DNA from 3 places in the Streptomyces sp. Tu 3180 genome. Region 1 is predicted to be linked to each of the others. Evidence: riboswitches for the same ligand, from Rfam matches in the RefSeq annotation. Region 1 holds a riboswitch; each other region holds the start of a gene.

Region 1 (3,268 bases):
GCCGGGCCCCGATGCCGACGACCACGGCCCCCGCGGGCAGCCGCGTGCCGTCGTCGAGGACCACGGCACCGGGCTCGACGCGCTCCACGCGCGTGTGCGTGCGCAGGCCGACGCCGGCGTCGGCGTACCAGGCGGTCATCGGGGCGGCCACCTCGGCGGGCAGCGTCTCGGCGAGCGGCCGCGCGGCGGCCTCCACGACGGTGACCGCGCAGCCCGCCTCGCGCGCGGCCGTGGCGAACTCCGCGCCGATCCAGCCGGCGCCGACCACCACGACGTCGTGCTGGCGCGCGAGGACCGGCCGCAGCCGCTCGGCGTCGTCCAGGGTGCGCAGCAGGTGCACCCCGGCGACGCCCTCCGCCCCCGGCAGCCGGAGCGGTTCCGCGCCGGTGGCGATCACCAGGACGTCGTAGGGGACGGGTCCGGCCTCCGTGTCCAGTTCGTGGTCCCCGGCGCGCAGGCCGAGCACCTCGCAGCCGAGCCGCAGCTCGATGCCGAGCGACTCGAAGTCGACGTCGAAGGCGGAGTTCTCGGCCGTGCCGAGCAGCACCGCCTTGGACAAGGGGGGCCGGTCGTAGGGCTGGTGGGGCTCCGCGCCGATCAGGGTCACGGTGCCGGTGAAGCCCTGCTCCCGCAGGGCGACCGCGGTCTGCACGCCGGCCATGCCCGCGCCCGCCACCACCACCCGCCGCGGCTCGGACGGTCCCGGTTCCTGCCTCTGCTCGCTCACCCGATCACCTTAGACACCGGAGGGCACCCGACAAGGCGTCAGTCAGCCCCCGTCCGCCGCGAGCTGCTCCACGACGCTCGTCCCGCTGCCCGGCTGCGACTCCCACCGCCAGGTCTCCTCCAGCCGTATCCGCCCGTCCGGCAGCTCCACGACCGCCGACACGCAGTGCCCCGACGCCGTCGTGCCGTCCCGCCCGAGCTGCACGTACCGGAAGTCCAGCCGGTCTCCCTCCCGGGTGCCCACCAGATGCCCGCGCACGACGTCGCCGCCCGCGTACTCGGCCCAGACCTCGCCGTCCCGCTCGTGGTAGGCGAACCGGGTGCGGGTGCCGACCTGTCCCGGGGCCTGGTCGGCCACCGGGGCGAGGACGAGACCGTCGAGCGAACCTGCCACCATGAGGCTCCCTTACGAGTGCGGTGCTCCGCGGGCTAGGGTGGCCAACGTAAAGCACTCGCGGGAGCCCGGACGCACCGGGCTGAGAGGGAGGCTGGCGGCCTCCGACCGTACGAACCTGATCCGGGTCATGCCGGCGAAGGGAGGGGCTGGACGCCCATGTCGCCCACGCGCACCTCGGACGTCCTCGTCGTCGGGGGCGGAATCATCGGTCTGGTCACGGCCTGGCGGGCCGCGCAGCGCGGTCTCGCCACGGCCCTGGTGGACCCCGAGCCGGGCGGCGGCGCCGCCCGGGTGGCCGCCGGGATGCTGGCCGCCGTCACGGAACTGCACTACGGCGAGCAGACCCTGCTCGGTCTGAACCTCGCCTCCGCGCGCCGCTACCCGGACTTCGCGGCCGAGCTGACCGAGCTCACCGGGCACGCCCTCGGCTACCGCCGGTGCGGCACCCTCGCGGTGGCGCTGGACGCCGACGACCGTGCCCATCTGCGGGAACTGCACGCGCTGCAGCGGCAGTCGGGGCTGGACTCGCAGTGGCTGACCGGGCGGGAGTGCCGGCGCCTGGAGCCGATGCTCGCGCCGGGTGTGCGCGGCGGCCTGAGGGTCGACGGCGACCACCAGATCGACCCGCGGCGGCTGGCGGCGGCGCTGGTGACCGCGTGCGAACGGGCCGGTGTGGTCGTGCACCGCACGCGGGCCGAGCGGCTCACCGTCGCGCGGGACCGGGCGACGGGCGTCGTCACCGCCGACGGCACCGAACGGGGCGCCGGGCAGGTGGTGCTCGCCGCGGGCAGCCTCAGCGGGCGGCTCGCGGGCGTCCCCCGGGACGTGCTGCCGCCCGTGCGTCCCGTGAAGGGGCAGGTGGTGCGGCTGACGATGCCGGGGCACGCGGCGCACACCGCGCCGTTCCTGAGCCGGACCGTGCGGGCCGTGGTGCGCGGCAGCCACGTCTACCTGGTGCCGCGCGAGAGCGGCGAACTGGTCATCGGGGCGACCAGCGAGGAGATGGGCTGGGACACGACCGTCACCGCGGGCGGGGTGTACGAGCTGCTGCGCGACGCCCACGAGCTGGTCCCGGGGCTCACCGAGCTGCCGCTCACCGAGACCCGGGCCGGGCTGCGCCCCGGCTCCCCCGACAACGCGCCGCTGCTCGGCCCGACCGCGCTGGAGGGGCTGGTGCTGGCCACCGGCCACTACCGCAACGGCGTCCTGCTGACGCCGGTGACCGGCGACGTGCTGGCGCACGTCCTGACCACCGGGAAACTCCCGGAGGAGGCCCGCGCCTTCACCCCCCTGCGCTTCACCGCCGCCGCACTCACGGAGCAGTCCGCATGAACATCTCGGTCAACGGGGAACCCCGGGCGGTCGAGCCCGGCACGGCCCTCGACGTCGTCGTGCGCTCGCTCACCGCGGCGCCCTCGGGAGTGGCCGCCGCCCTGAACGAGACCGTCGTCCCGCGCGCGCAGTGGCCCGCCACCGCCCTCTCCGAGGGCGACCGCGTGGAAGTCCTCACCGCCGTCCAAGGAGGCTGACCATGGCCGACGATCCGTTCGTCCTCGGCGGTACGTCGTTCACGTCCCGTCTGATCATGGGAACCGGCGGGGCGCCCAGCCTGGACGTGCTGGAGCGGGCGCTGGTGGCGTCCGGGACGGAGCTGACGACCGTGGCGATGCGGCGGGTGGACCCGTCGGTGCACGGGTCCGTCCTGTCGGTGCTGGAGAAGCTGGGCATCCGGGTGCTGCCGAACACGGCGGGGTGCTTCACCGCCGGGGAGGCCGTGCTCACCGCGCGTCTGGCGCGGGAGGCGCTCGGCACCGAGATGGTCAAGCTGGAGGTCATCGCCGACGAGCGCACGCTGCTGCCGGACCCGGTCGAGCTGCTGGAGGCGGCGGAGACGCTGGTCGACGACGGGTTCACGGTGCTGCCGTACACCAACGACGACCCGGTGCTGGCGCGGAAGCTGGAGGACGTCGGCTGTGCGGCGATCATGCCGCTGGGGTCGCCGATCGGGTCCGGGCTCGGGATCCGCAACCCGCACAACTTCCAGCTGATCGTGGAGCACGCGCGCGTGCCGGTGATCCTGGACGCGGGGGCGGGCACGGCGTCGGACGCGGCGCTGGCGATGGAGCTGGGCTGCGCGGGGGTGAT
Region 2 (3,268 bases), 3.5 Mb from region 1:
GCGAACCGCGAGGCGCCCAGCATCCGCGCGGCCTCCTCCTGCCGGGGGTCGAGCTGCGCCCAGAGTCCGCCCACGGTCCGCACGACCACGGCGTAGTTGAAGAAGACGTGGGCGAGCAGGATCGCCCACACGGTGGTGTCCAGCCGCAGGCCCCACAGCTCGTCGAGGAGTCCGCCGCGCCCCACGAGCGCCATGAACGCCGTCCCGACGACCACCGTCGGCAGCACGAACGGGACGGTGACCACGGCCCGCAGCACCTGCTTGCCGGGGAAGTCGAAGCGGGCGAGGACGTACGCGCCGGGCAGGGCGACCAGCAGGGTGAGGGCGGTGGAGACCAGCGCCTGCCAGGTGGTGAACCACAGGACCTGCCGGACGTCGGACTGCGCCAGCACCTCCCCGATCCGCCCGGGGTGCCAGGTCCCGTCGGCCTTCAGTCCGCGCGCGACGATCGCGGTGACGGGATAGGCGAAGAAGACGGCGAAGAACGCGACGGGCACGGCCATGAGGCCGAGCCGCGCCGCGTTCCCGCGCCACGTCGCCGCGGCTCGCGTCACCTCAGTACGAGCGAGGTCCACGACTTGACCCACTGGTCACGGTTGTCGGCGATCTTCGCCGGGTCCATGGTCTCCGGGTCCTTCGCCTGCGGCCCGAACTTCGCGAACTCCTCGGGCACCTCGGCGCCCTCGCGCACCGGGTAGACGAACATGTTGAGCGGCATGTCGTCCTGGAACCGCTTGCTGATCAGGAAGTCGAGCAGCGCCTTGCCGCCCTCGGGGTTCTTCGCGTTGCTCAGCAGCCCGGCGTACTCGACCTGGCGGAAGCAGGTGCCCTCCGCGACGCCGGTGGGCGCGGTCTCCGGCTTCGGGTCGGCGTAGATCACCTCGGCGGGCGGCGAGGAGGCGTAGGACACCACCAGCGGCCGTTCGGCCCTGGCCTTCTTGCCGCCGGCCGAGCCGGAGAACTCCTCGTTGTAGGCCTGCTCCCAGCCGTCGACCACCTTCACGCCGTTGGCCTCGAGCTTCTTCCAGTAGTCCTGCCAGCCCTCGTCCCCGTACCGCGCGGCGGTGCCGAGCAGGAAGCCGAGGCCGGGTGAGGAGGTGGAGGCGTTCTCGGTGACGAGGAGGTCCTTGTACTCGGGCTCGACCAGGTCGTCGAAGGTCTTCGGCGGGGTCAGCCCGTGCTCGTCGAACCACTCCTTGTCGTAGTTGACGCAGACGTCACCGGTGTCGACGGGCGTGACCCGGTGCTTGCCCTCGTCGGCGCGGTACTCGGGAAGGATCAGGTCGGAGCCCTTCGCCTCGTACGGCTGGAACAGCCCGTTGTCGAGGGCGCGGGACAGCAGGGTGTTGTCGACGCCGAAGAGGACGTCGCCCTGGGGGTTGTCCTTGGTCAGGATCGCCTTGTTGACGGCCTGCCCGGCGTCGCCGTCCTCCAGGACCTTGACCCGGTAGCCGGACTGCTTCTCGAAGGCGGCGACGACGTCCTCGGACGCGGCCCACGAGTTGTGGCTGACGAGGGTCACGGTCTTCGACCCGCCGCCGCCCTGGTCGTCGCCGCCGGACGCCCCGCACGCGGACAGCGTGACCAGCCCCAGCCCGACGGCCAGGGCCGTGACCTTCTTGGTGATGCCCACTGGATTCCTCCTGGAGTGACCAGGAAGAGACGCGGCCCTGCCCGGGACCCCTCACAGGTGTCCCGGGCAGGACGCAACAGCTCGAGTGATGACCGATCTCCCTACCCAGAATGACCTGGGCCAGGTTCGGAGGGTCTGCGGCCGGTGCCGCACTCTCAGCGCTGTGGCGCTCCCCTGTCGGAATATGAAGATGTACGTGTCTGGTGTTCGGTGTGCGGTTGTTCCTGCGCCGGTCAGGTTACCGCTCGCTCGCGGCCAGCTGACCACAGGCCCCGTCGATCTCCTGACCACGGGTGTCCCGGATCGTCACCGGCACACCGTGCGCGGCGATCGCCTCCACGAACGCCTTCTCGTCCTCGGGCCGCGAGGCGGTCCACTTGGAGCCGGGCGTGGGGTTGAGCGGGATGAGGTTGACGTGCACGGGCCGGCCCTTGAGCAGCCGGCCGAGCCGGTCACCGCGCCAGGCCTGGTCGTTGATGTCCCGGATGAGCGCGTACTCGATGGACAGCCGCCGGCCGGACTTGGCCGCGTACTCGAACCCGGCGTCGAGCACCTCGCGCACCTTCCACCGCGTGTTCACGGGGACGAGGGTGTCGCGCAGCTCGTCGTCGGGGGCGTGCAGCGAGATGGCGAGGCGGCACTTGAAGCCCTCGTCGGAGAACCGGTGGATGGCCGGGACGAGGCCGACCGTGGACACCGTGATCCCGCGCTGCGACAGACCGAGCCCGTCCGGCTCGGGATCGGTGAGGCGGCGGACGGCCCCCACGACCCGGTTGTAGTTGGCGAGCGGCTCGCCCATGCCCATGAACACGATGTTGGACAGCCGTGCGGGACCGCCGGGGACCTCCCCGTCCCTGAGCGCCCGCATGCCGTCCACGATCTGGTGCACGATCTCCGCGGTGGACAGGTTCCGGTCCAGTCCGGCCTGCCCGGTGGCGCAGAACGGGCAGTTCATGCCGCAGCCCGCCTGGGAGCTGATGCACATCGTCACCCGGTCCGGGTAGCGCATGAGCACCGACTCGACGAGCGTCCCGTCGAACAGCTTCCACAGCGTCTTGCGGGTGGTGCCCTGGTCGGTCGACAGGTGCCGCACGACCGTCATCAGCTCGGGGAGCAGCGCCTCCTGGAGCTTGCCGCGGGAACCGGCCGGGATGTCGGTCCACTGCTCCGGGTCGTGCGCGTACCGCGCGAAGTAGTGCTGCGAGAGCTGCTTGGCACGGAACGGCTTCTCACCGACCGCTGCGACCGCCTCCTTGCGCTCGGCGGGCGTGAGATCGGCAAGGTGCCGCGGCGGCTTCTTGGCTCCGCGCGGCGCGACGAAAATGAGTTCTCCGGGCTTGGGCATGGTGCTACCAGTGTCGCAGATCCACTCGGGTGACCTGCGGCTGTCGTCAGCGGTCGCCACCGGTCACCGCTGGGCGGCCTCGGACGGCCCAGGACTCAGCCACAACGGACCGCAGCGCACAGCGACCGCGCCGCTTCTCGTCACCGGAGCCGCACGGGTGCGACCGGGGGCCGGTCCCGGCCACGGGGAATCGCCCCCGGCTCCTCGCTCCTCAGCAGCCACAACTGATCACGGGCGGCCGTGACCTGCGGCCACCGACACGACCTCGTCGTAGGAGGCGACGGCGGCCT
Region 3 (3,268 bases), 1.7 Mb from region 1:
CCCTACGCCGTGCGGCTGACCTTCCACTTGCCCGGGGACGCTCCCGTGACCTGGGCGTTCGGCAGGGAGTTGCTGATCGACGGCGTCGGCCGCCCGTGCGGCGAGGGTGACGTACGCGTCTCACCGGTCGACCCCGAGACGCTGGGTGAGGTGTTGATCCGGCTTCAGGTGGGCAGTGACCAGGCCCTGTTCCGTTCGTCGACCGCGCCGCTCGTGGCCTTCCTCGACCGCACCGACAAGCTGGTGCCGTTGGGCCAGGAGGGGGCGCTCGCCGACTTCGACGCCCACCTCGACGACGCGCTGGACCGGATCCTGGCGGAGCAGGGCGCCGGGTGAAGCGTTACGCCGGTCGGGTGGAACCGGGCGGAACGCTTCACCGCGTTCCGCCACGTCCCGCAGGAACGCTTCCGCGGAGACGGCCCCCGGCGGCACCGGCCGCACCGGCCCGGCCGATGTGACCGGTGCGGTCGGCGTCAGCGCTTACGGCGCCTGCCCCTCCCGCCGCCCGCCGGAGCCGGCCGGCCGCCCTGCGCCGGTGTCCGACCCGCCGGCCGGTCGGCCGAGACCACCAGGGCGGCCAGGGCCGTGGTGACCGGCACCGAGGCGACCAGGCCGATCGAGCCGATCAGGGTCCGCACGATCTCCTCCGCGACCAGCTCGCTGTTCGCGACCGTCCCCACGCTGCTCTGCGCGATGGAGAACAGCAGCAGCAACGGCAGCGCGGCGCCCGCGTAGGCGAGGACGAGCGTGTTGACCACGGACGCGATGTGATCGCGGCCGATGCGGATGCCCGCGCGGTACAGCCCGCGCCGGCCCATCGACGGGTTGGCCTCGTGCAGCTCCCAGACCGCGGAGGTCTGCGTGACCGTCACGTCGTCGAGGACACCGAGCGAACCGATGATGACGCCGGCCAGCAGCAGACCGCTCATGTCGATCTCCGGGTACAGCCCGTGGATCAGACCGGTGTTGTCGTCGGTGTTGCCGGTCAGCGCGGCCCAGCCGATGAAGACCGAGCCGAGGAGGCCGATCAGTACCAGGGAGATCAGCGTGCCGAGCACCGCCACGGACGTACGCGCCGACAGCCCGTGGCACAGATAGAGCGCGACCAGCATGATCGCGCTGGCTCCCACCACCGCCACGACCAGCGGGTTCGAGCCCTGCAGGATCGCGGGCAGGATGAAGAAGTTCAGCACCAGGAAACTGATCGTCAGCGAGATCAGCGCCATCACACCGCGCAGCCGCCCCACGACCACGACGGCGACCGCGAAGATCCCGGCGAGCAGCGCCAGGGGAAGGCGCCGGTTCACATCGGTGACCGAGTACTGCAGGTCCTCGGGCGCTGAGGGCTCGTAGGCGACGATGACCTCCTGACCCTCGCTCAGCTGCCGGGACTGGTCCGGCTGCACGATCTCGGTGAACGTACGGCCCTTGTCCGTGCCGGTGTCGACCCGGATCGTCGCCTTCTTGCAGGTTCCGGTCGCCTGCTGCTGGGCGGAGGAGCCCTCGGCGGTGGAGGTGTCACCGGTCGGAACGCTTCCGGAGGCGTTCACGGACTGGCAGCTCACCTCCACCACCTCGGTGACCGTGGCGTGCTGCGTCTGCCGGTCGAAACCGACGCCGGTGCGCTCGTGCGCCGGGGCACCGCCCGGCCACAGCACGGCGAGGCCGATCAGCACCGCCGCGGCGAACGGGATCAGGATCGCCGCGATGACCTTGCGCAGGTGCTGGGAGACGGGGGCCGCCGGACCGTGCCCGTGTCCGTGCGAGTGGCCGTGTCCGCCTCCGGAGCCACCCCCGTTGCCATGGCCGTCGCCGTTTCCGGCGCCGGATCCGCGGGATGGTTCGGGCGGTGGGTACGGGGGAGGCTGCGTCGAGGTCACCGACCGATCATCGCAAGAACGAGGTGGGCCCTCTGTTCACCGCGCCAGAAAGGACGCTAGCGTGGAGTCACCTTTTGTACACGCGGGAGCTCGGAGCACCGGGCTGAGAGGGCGCTGACCTCCGTCCCAGCGATGTTTCACATGAAACGTCACCGAAGTGCGAGTGATGTTTCACACGGAACGTCGGCAGACGGAAACCGCTGCGTCGACCGCCGAACCTGTTACCGGGTAATGCCGGCGTAGGGAGTAGGTCTCATGACCAACAAGGACGCACGCACGCCTGCCTCCACGCAGAACCCGACGGAGACGTCGGCGGACGCAGAGGCCGGGAAGTCCATCGGCTGGCACAAGGCGTACGTCGAGGGCACACGCCCCGACCTGCGGGTGCCGGTCCGACAGGTGCACCTCACCAACGGGCAGTCGGTCACGCTGTACGACACGTCGGGCCCGTACACCGATCCACTCGTCGACACCGACGTCCGCAGGGGCCTGGCGCCCCTGCGGGAGAACTGGATCATCGCCCGCGGCGACACGGAGGAGTACGCGGGCCGTCCCGTCCGCCCCGAGGACGACGGGATCAAGCACACCTCGCCGCGCGGTGGCCTGCGCAACCTGGACGCCGTCTTCCCCGGCCGGCCGCGTCAGCCGCGCCGGGGCCGCGAGGGACGTGCGGTCACGCAGCTGGCGTACGCGCGCCGTGGCGAGATCACGCCCGAGATGGAGTTCGTGGCGATCCGGGAGAACGTCTCCCCCGAGGTGGTCCGCGAGGAGATCGCGGCGGGCCGGGCGGTGCTGCCGGCCAACGTCAACCACCCGGAGATCGAGCCGATGATCATCGGCAAGCGGTTCCTGGTGAAGGTCAACGCCAACATCGGCAACTCGGCGGTGACCTCCTCCATCGAGGAGGAGGTGGAGAAGATGACCTGGGCGACCCGCTGGGGCGCCGACACGGTCATGGACCTCTCCACCGGCCGCAACATCCACACCACCCGCGAGTGGGTGCTGCGCAACTCCCCCGTTCCCATCGGCACCGTGCCGCTCTACCAGGCCCTGGAGAAGGTCGACGGCAGGGCCGAGGAGCTGACCTGGGAGATCTACAAGGACACGGTCATCGAACAGGCCGAGCAGGGGGTGGACTACATGACGGTCCACGCCGGCGTGCGGCTCGCGTACGTACCGCTCACCGCGAACCGCAAGACCGGCATCGTCTCGCGCGGCGGATCGATCATGGCCGCGTGGTGCCTGGCGCACCACAGGGAGTCGTTCCTGTACGAGAACTTCGAGGAGCTCTGCGAGATCCTCGCCGCGTACGACGTCACCTACTCGCTCGGCGACGGCCTGCGGCCCGGCTCCATCGCGGACGCCAACGACGAGGCCCAGTTCGCGGA

Evidence for each region. Region 1 has a riboswitch for thiamine pyrophosphate ahead of thiO (glycine oxidase ThiO). Riboswitches for the same ligand answer to the same signal wherever they lie in the genome.
Region 2: another riboswitch for thiamine pyrophosphate. It lies ahead of GL259_RS27755 (thiamine ABC transporter substrate-binding protein); the one in region 1 lies ahead of thiO (glycine oxidase ThiO).
Region 3: another riboswitch for thiamine pyrophosphate. It lies ahead of thiC (phosphomethylpyrimidine synthase ThiC); the one in region 1 lies ahead of thiO (glycine oxidase ThiO).

What each region holds. Positions count from the first base shown of each region.
Region 1 is NZ_WOXS01000002.1:2,420,984-2,424,251, forward strand. Features, by position in the region: gene GL259_RS11815 (FAD-dependent oxidoreductase) at 1-727, opposite strand, end outside; gene GL259_RS11820 (hypothetical protein) at 770-1,120, opposite strand; TPP riboswitch at 1,171-1,282, shown strand; gene thiO (glycine oxidase ThiO) at 1,280-2,455, shown strand; gene thiS (sulfur carrier protein ThiS) at 2,452-2,652, shown strand; gene GL259_RS11835 (thiazole synthase) at 2,655-3,268, shown strand, end outside.
Region 2 is NZ_WOXS01000002.1:5,950,894-5,954,161, reverse strand. Features, by position in the region: gene GL259_RS27760 (iron ABC transporter permease) at 1-503, opposite strand, end outside; gene GL259_RS27755 (thiamine ABC transporter substrate-binding protein) at 551-1,633, opposite strand; TPP riboswitch at 1,714-1,819, opposite strand; gene rlmN (23S rRNA (adenine(2503)-C(2))-methyltransferase RlmN) at 1,872-2,978, opposite strand.
Region 3 is NZ_WOXS01000002.1:4,159,981-4,163,248, reverse strand. Features, by position in the region: gene GL259_RS19645 (SsgA family sporulation/cell division regulator) at 1-336, shown strand, start outside; gene GL259_RS19640 (YibE/F family protein) at 474-1,880, opposite strand; TPP riboswitch at 1,953-2,143, shown strand; gene thiC (phosphomethylpyrimidine synthase ThiC) at 2,136-3,268, shown strand, end outside.